Regions from separate parts of the Clostridium moutaii genome, predicted to be linked through region 1. Evidence: riboswitches for the same ligand, from Rfam matches in the RefSeq annotation. Region 1 holds a riboswitch; the other holds the start of a gene.
What was found. Region 1 has a riboswitch for cyclic di-AMP ahead of AB8U03_RS15930 (cell wall hydrolase). Riboswitches for the same ligand answer to the same signal wherever they lie in the genome.

Region 1 (3,425 bases):
TTGTTAATTTGTCATTTTAATTATATTGCTATATATGAAAATAAATCAGGAGGTGGATTCAAGTGGATTCTAGATATGATATTGCCATAATAGGAAGCGGACCGGCAGGACTTTCCGCAGCAATCAATGCCAAGATAAGAAATAAAAGCATTGTTGTGTTTGGAAGAGCGGAGCTTAGCGATAAATTAGTAAGAGCTCCCAAAATCAACAATTATCTTGGCCTGCCAGATATAACAGGATTGCAGCTAAAGGACAGATTTGAAAATCATATAAAATCTATGAATATAAATATAACTTTTGAGAAAATAAATGAAATATATGCTATGGGTGAATATTTCGGACTTATGGTCAATGAAAAGATGTATGAAGCAAAAACCATTGTATTAGCCACAGGCATTGAATATACTAAAGCCTTAAAAGGAGAAGAGGAACTTTTGGGTAAAGGAGTAGGATATTGTGCCACCTGTGATGCTCCCTTGTATAAGGGAAAGGCTGTTACTATTATAGGATACAATAAGGAAGCTGAAGGAGAAGCTAATTATGTAAATGAATTGGTTGAAAAGGTATATTATATACCTATGTACAGAGATGAGCTCAATTTAAATGAAAATATAGAAGTGGTAAAAGATAGTATCCTTGAAATATACGGAAAGGAAAAAGTTGAAAAGGTCATTTTAAAGCATGGAGAAATAAGTACAGATGGAGTATTTGTATTAAAGGACAGCATTTCACCGGCTCAACTGGTACCGGGAATTGCAATGGAAGATAATCATGTAAAGGTAGATGTAGATATGAATACCAATATACCGGGATGCTTTGCAGCAGGAGATTGTGTTGGAAAGCCCTATCAGTATATGAAAGCTGTAGGTCAGGGACAGATAGCTGCATTAAATGCTGTTTTATACCTTGATAAACAACAAGTTAATTAAAAGATCTCTTCATCTTTTAAAGATGAAGAGATTTTTCTAGTTAACTACAAAAAACACATGATTTCCTATAGATTTAACATTTTTTTTGTCTATATTTTTCATCCATTGGGAAGTGGCTATTCTTGGGTTATAGAAGAAAATAGACTTACCCGTGGGATCTACTCCTTTTAATGCTTGAAGGACTGCGTTATAGCTGTCTTCATTTGGAGTCACATCTATAACTCCATTTTTCACACAGGAAAAAGCTCCTCTTTGTGTTATTACTCCTTTTACTGTCTTTGGGAATTCAGGATATTGTAATCTGTTCAATATTACAGAAGCCACTGCTACCTTGCCTTCAAAGGGCTCACAATTGCTTTCAGCATAAACTACTTTAGCCATTAAATCTACGTCATTTTGTGTTATGTATATTTTTTGGTTAGAGTAGCTAAATACCTGAACAACTTCTTCCTGCTCATTAAATAGAGTAGAATTGGCGCTGTTAAGGGTGCGTGAACTTGCATTTTGAGAAGGTATAAATAGCATCAAAAAGAAAATAATAAAATAAATAATTTTTTTCAAATTGAATCATCTCCTTATTACCGACGGGGTTAGCTGACGGGTTCGGTAAAGGCATAACCTACGTATAAATACGATTCACCCCAATGTTACTGGTTTCCCCGTGTTTTTAGTAAAACTTAGGTCAATGATATTGTACCCATTTATTAAAATAAAATACATTTTATTAAAATTTTTTAAAATCATTTAAAGTACTGATATAAACAATGTTAAATAGTGTATAATTATTAGTAGATACTTTTTATAGGACGGTGAAACGGGTGGAATTATTGCAAATGATGGTCAATTCAGTAAGAAATATAAGTATATCATCTGTTATGGATATATTAGTGGTGTCATATATACTTTATAAAGGATATATGCTTATAAAAGAAACCAGGGCTGAGCAACTTTTAAAAGGAATTATACTTATAATATTTCTTATACCAATAAGCAGTTTTTTTCATTTGGTAATGCTTAATTGGATACTTACCAAGACCTTAACTATAGGTGTTCTCTCCTTTGTTATTATATTTCAGCCTGAAATTCGTCGGGCACTTGAGCATCTGGGGAGAACTGCCTTTAATGATAAACACATATTACAAGATGAAGAAGTAATGGAAAAGGTGGTAACTGAAATTGTAAATTCCGTAGATAATTTATCTAAAAGTAAAACAGGAGCTCTTATTGTAATTGAACAGATTACAGGACTTGGAGATATAATAAATACAGGTACTAAAGTGGATGCCATAGTATCAGCTGCCCTTTTAGAAAACATATTTGTAGTAAATACGCCACTGCATGATGGAGCAACTATAATAAGAAACGACAGAATAGTATCAGCAGGTTGTTTTTTGCCGCTTACAAATAACAATGATTTAAATAAAAAGTTGGGTACAAGGCATAGAGCCGCAATTGGAATATCAGAAAATTCCGATGCCTTAATTGTAGTAGTTTCGGAAGAAACAGGGACTATTTCCTTTGCTGTAAATGGAAAACTTATAAGAAATTATACCAAGGATAGGCTTAAAAAAATTCTTGTTACTATAATGAAAAAAAGATCTCAAAAAAAGTCTACATGGAGAGAGAGGGTGATTGAGTGGAAGAAAAAAATAAAAAAAGCCAAATCTTAATAAAAGTATGTTGTGTAATTGCGGCATTTATTTTATGGTTGTATATATTTAATGTTGAAAATCCTATAACAGAGAGAAAAATTGTGGTGCCTGTAACCATAGTTAATAAAGATGTGCTTGCTCAATCAAAACTTGTTCAGGTAGGCAACGATCAATTTAATATATCTCTTGTAATAAAGGGAAATGCTTCTGATGTATACTCGGTAAAATCAAGTGATTTTCAGCTGAACTCAGATTTAAGTTCTTATGTCATGAAAAGAGGGGAGAACAATATACCAGTAACTGTGAAGAAAAGTCCTGATAATATAAGCATAGCAAATAACGAGAATTTGTGGATAAAGATACAACTTGATGAATTGAAGAAAAAAAGCATACCTATAAAGGTAACTCTAACGGGAAAACCAAAGGAGGGATATTATGCGCTGGATCCAGTTCTGAAGATGGAAAAGGCAGAAATAAGTGGTGCTCAGGATTCAGTAAATGCGGTAAAATATGCTGTAGCCGTATATGATGTAAAATATGCTCAAAATGATATAAATACAACAGTATCACTTCAACCTCAAGATGCATCAGGGAATCTAATAAAAAATGTTGAAATAAACCCTGCTGCCGTTAAGATTACAGTGCCTGTTGGAAAAATAAAAACTGTTCCAGTGAATGTTAAAATCCAAGGCAATTCTGCAAGTGGGGAAGTAACTAGTTCAATAACTGCAGTGCCAGACAAGATAGATATATCAGGGAATGAAAGTGTAATAAAGAATATAAGCGGAATAGATACGGAACCTATTGATTTAAGTAAAATAGGAGATGCAAGCAATGTTCAGGT
Region 2 (3,425 bases), on a different contig from region 1:
ATTCAGGTGCTATTAAAATAACCAGACAAAATGACAATATAGTAAGCGTGGTTGAAGATATCACCCAATCCGTAGTTTCTTATATAAACAGCAAGGATATAGAACTTATATTTGACACAGATGTAGAAGAAAAAATCATGGCTTTTGATCACAGCAAACTTGAGCGTATAATGTTAAATCTGCTGTCCAATGCTTTTAAATATACGGACTCCAAAGGACACATATACGTAAATGTAGAAGATAGGGATAAAACCGTATTGATTACCGTAGAAGATGACGGCAAGGGTATTCCAAAAGACAAATTGGGACTTATATTCGAGCGTTTTGGCCAGGCAAACCGTTCTCTTTCAAGAGATTGTGAAGGAAGCGGCATAGGGTTGTATCTGGTGAAATCCCTGGTGGATTTACATCATGGGATAATAAGCGTTACAAGTACCGAGGGAAAAGGCAGTAAATTTTCCGTAGAGCTGCCTGCAGAACTGATTGATGAAAATAGTGCTGAAAACAATGCATCATTTAAAACCAATGTAGAAAAAATAAATATAGAATTCTCCGATATATATTCCCTGGAAAAATAAAAAAGGGCTTACAGGAGTTTAATTCACTATAAGCTCTTTTAATTGCATTTTATTTCAACTTAATTATTTCTTAGTTTTGATATATTCACCCCAATCCATATCGGGCCTTTCCTTATCTAGTATCTCCATGAATTGTTCCAGAAGTTCCATCTTTTTTAATGCTCTCAAAAAAGATTTTGGATAAGGTATATTTTCTTCATAACTTTTTCTAGGATCTATTACCATAAGTGATCCATCCTCCTGGACAAACAAGTGAGGGAATCTGACTTCCAGTTTTTTAAATCCCATCATTTTCATATTATCAATCAAATCTGCCAACCTTATAACGAATTCTCTCTTTAATCCATATTTTTTCAGGTAATCCCCTACATTCATTCCACCTACATATTCTCTTATGATATAATGTCTTCCAAGTTCGTAGGCCTTTGGAAAATATCCGCTTTTCTCTACTGCTTTTAATATATAAAATTCATCTCTGCAGCTTTGCGAATTGTTAAATATTTTTAATACCCTTCCATCGGGCATGAGATATACTTGTCCACTATGACCTTCTCCTAAATACTTGCAATGCTTTAAGTCCATTGGAATTCTTCTACGATGAATACATTCATTTCTCAAAATAACACCTCCTTTGTTTTTATGTAGCATAAAAACAAAGGTTTCAACAATCAACTAAAGTCCTGCTTAATATATAGTATTATAACTATTAACTTATGTTACTTTATATTGAGAAAATACTCAACAGGCATAGCTGATTCAGCTCAAAGTCTGGCAGCACTTGCACAGAATATTGCAAAAATAATAGGTCAATTCAAACTTTAAAATTCTAAATTAACAATATAGTGGGGTTTATGGTTTCACCTGCCATGGATCCCACCAATTCCATATGGATATTTTCTGGAAATGCTGTTAAAATGACAAACAAGACAAGCCTAAATTTCAGAGATGAAATGCGGGGGATAATATTCAGGGGTGAATCTTTTTGTCAAAAAGTAGGGGTATCCCATTCCCGAACCCGTCAACTAACCTCGTAGGCAAAATTAAGGGGGACAACATAATATGAATTTCAGAAAAATCAGTACGCTGTTTTTTGCAGTATCTCTTTGTACCATATCTTTTACCCAGGTTCACGCAGCAAGTTACAAAGTAAAACCCGGTGATTCTCTATTTAAAATAGGTGTGTTATTTAAAAGCAGTGCAGATACAATAATACGGGATAACAATTTAAGTGGAATTGAAATATATCCAAGTGAAGTTTTAAATGTAACTTCAAAAACTTATACTGTACAAGCTAATGACACCCTTTATCTAACAGCAAAAAAATTCAATATATCTCTTGATGCATTGATTGCAGCTAACTCTAATGTGGACAAGTATATTTACCCAGGTCAGGTACTGAATATACCTGCAGGTTCTGTTTTTAAGGGTACCTCAACAACTTCTCCTGCTGTAGTACCATACAGTGAGAGTGATCTGGATTTACTTGCAAGGCTGGTAAATTCAGAAGCCGAAGGTGAATCCTATAGGGCTAAGGTTGGTGTGGCTGCCGTAGTTTTAAACAGAGTCCGGGACTCAAGATTTCCATCCACTATAAAAGATGTGATATACGAAAAATCAGGCGGATACTACCAGTTCACTCCAGTGGAAAACGGGTGGATAAACAAACCTGCTACCCAGGAATCAAGAAATGCGGCCTACGATGCACTTCACGGCTATGATCCCACAAAAGGTGCACTCTATTATTTTGATGACAGTACCACAAACAAATGGCTGTGGTCAAAACCAATTGCCTTAAGAGACGGAAAAATGGTATTTACTTATTATTAAAAAGGACAAGCTAGGGGTCTGACCCCCTGACATTTTTTGTCAGTGGGTCAGACCCCGTTTTGTCTAAATATCTTTTATAAATTTTTCCACTTCAGGTATGATATAATCCTGGGTACTCTTTATAATATTCCCCTTTTTCACTACCATGCTTGGATTTTCAAAATAATTTAAGTTTTCAAGAGGATTGCCTTGTAAAACAATAAAATCTGCAAATTTTCCAGGCTCCAATGTCCCCACTTCACTGTCAATTCCTAAAATTTCAGAATTTGATTTGGTCGCACAAGATATGGCCTGTGCATTTGAAATTCCACCATATTTTACTTGAAGGTGCAATTCCCTCCACGTACCATAGTGGGTTACAAAAGGCATGGCTGCATCGGTACCAAGGCCAACTCTGATGCCTTCTTTAACAGCTGTTTTAAATCCTTCCGTCATTTTATCTCTTATAATTCTACCATTGGTAAGCTGAACATTATCCAATTTAGTGTACTCCGTGCTGATTTCCGAGACATAAACTGCAGCGGCAAAGGTAGGTATAAGAGCGCTGTATCCTCTCAAGGATTTAGGATTATGTTTAAAAAGCTGTATTATTTCATCATCCATAGAAGCACCATGTTCTATAGTATCAACTCCTGCTCTGAGAGCTTCTTTAAGTCCTCTGGTGCTCTGACAATGGCTTGCTACAAGATAACCTGCTCTATGGGCCTCATCACATATGGCTGCAATTTCATCATAGGTCATCTGCACCCTTCCTGCTTCGCCTATTCTCTTAGAATCAGTAACTCCTCCCGTGCTGGCTATCTTTATTAGGTCAGTTCCATTATAAATACGGGCCCTTACTTTTTTTCTTCCTTCCCAAGGTGAATCACTAGCCTCAGACACAAATTTATATCCGTGTCCACCTGTTATACATATCATAGGACCTGCGCAAAGCATATCTGGTCCAATTTCTCCGGAATTTTTTATTTCATTCCTTACTTCTATGTCATAGTAAAAAGGATCTCCAACGCTTCTAAAAGT

Region 2: linked by a shared signal. The riboswitch ahead of AB8U03_RS09510 (cell wall hydrolase) and the one ahead of AB8U03_RS15930 (cell wall hydrolase) in region 1 are both predicted to bind cyclic di-AMP.

What each region holds. Positions count from the first base shown of each region.
Region 1 is NZ_JBGEWD010000022.1:13,621-17,045, reverse strand. It holds gene AB8U03_RS15935 (NAD(P)/FAD-dependent oxidoreductase) at 63-929, shown strand; gene AB8U03_RS15930 (cell wall hydrolase) at 966-1,490, opposite strand; cyclic di-AMP (ydaO/yuaA leader) riboswitch at 1,494-1,623, opposite strand; gene cdaA (diadenylate cyclase CdaA) at 1,748-2,599, shown strand; gene AB8U03_RS15920 (CdaR family protein) at 2,566-3,425, shown strand, end outside.
Region 2 is NZ_JBGEWD010000008.1:9,942-13,366, reverse strand. It holds gene AB8U03_RS09520 (ATP-binding protein) at 1-578, shown strand, start outside; gene AB8U03_RS09515 (protein kinase) at 642-1,196, opposite strand; cyclic di-AMP (ydaO/yuaA leader) riboswitch at 1,498-1,630, shown strand; gene AB8U03_RS09510 (cell wall hydrolase) at 1,638-2,405, shown strand; gene AB8U03_RS09505 (amidohydrolase family protein) at 2,469-3,425, opposite strand, start outside.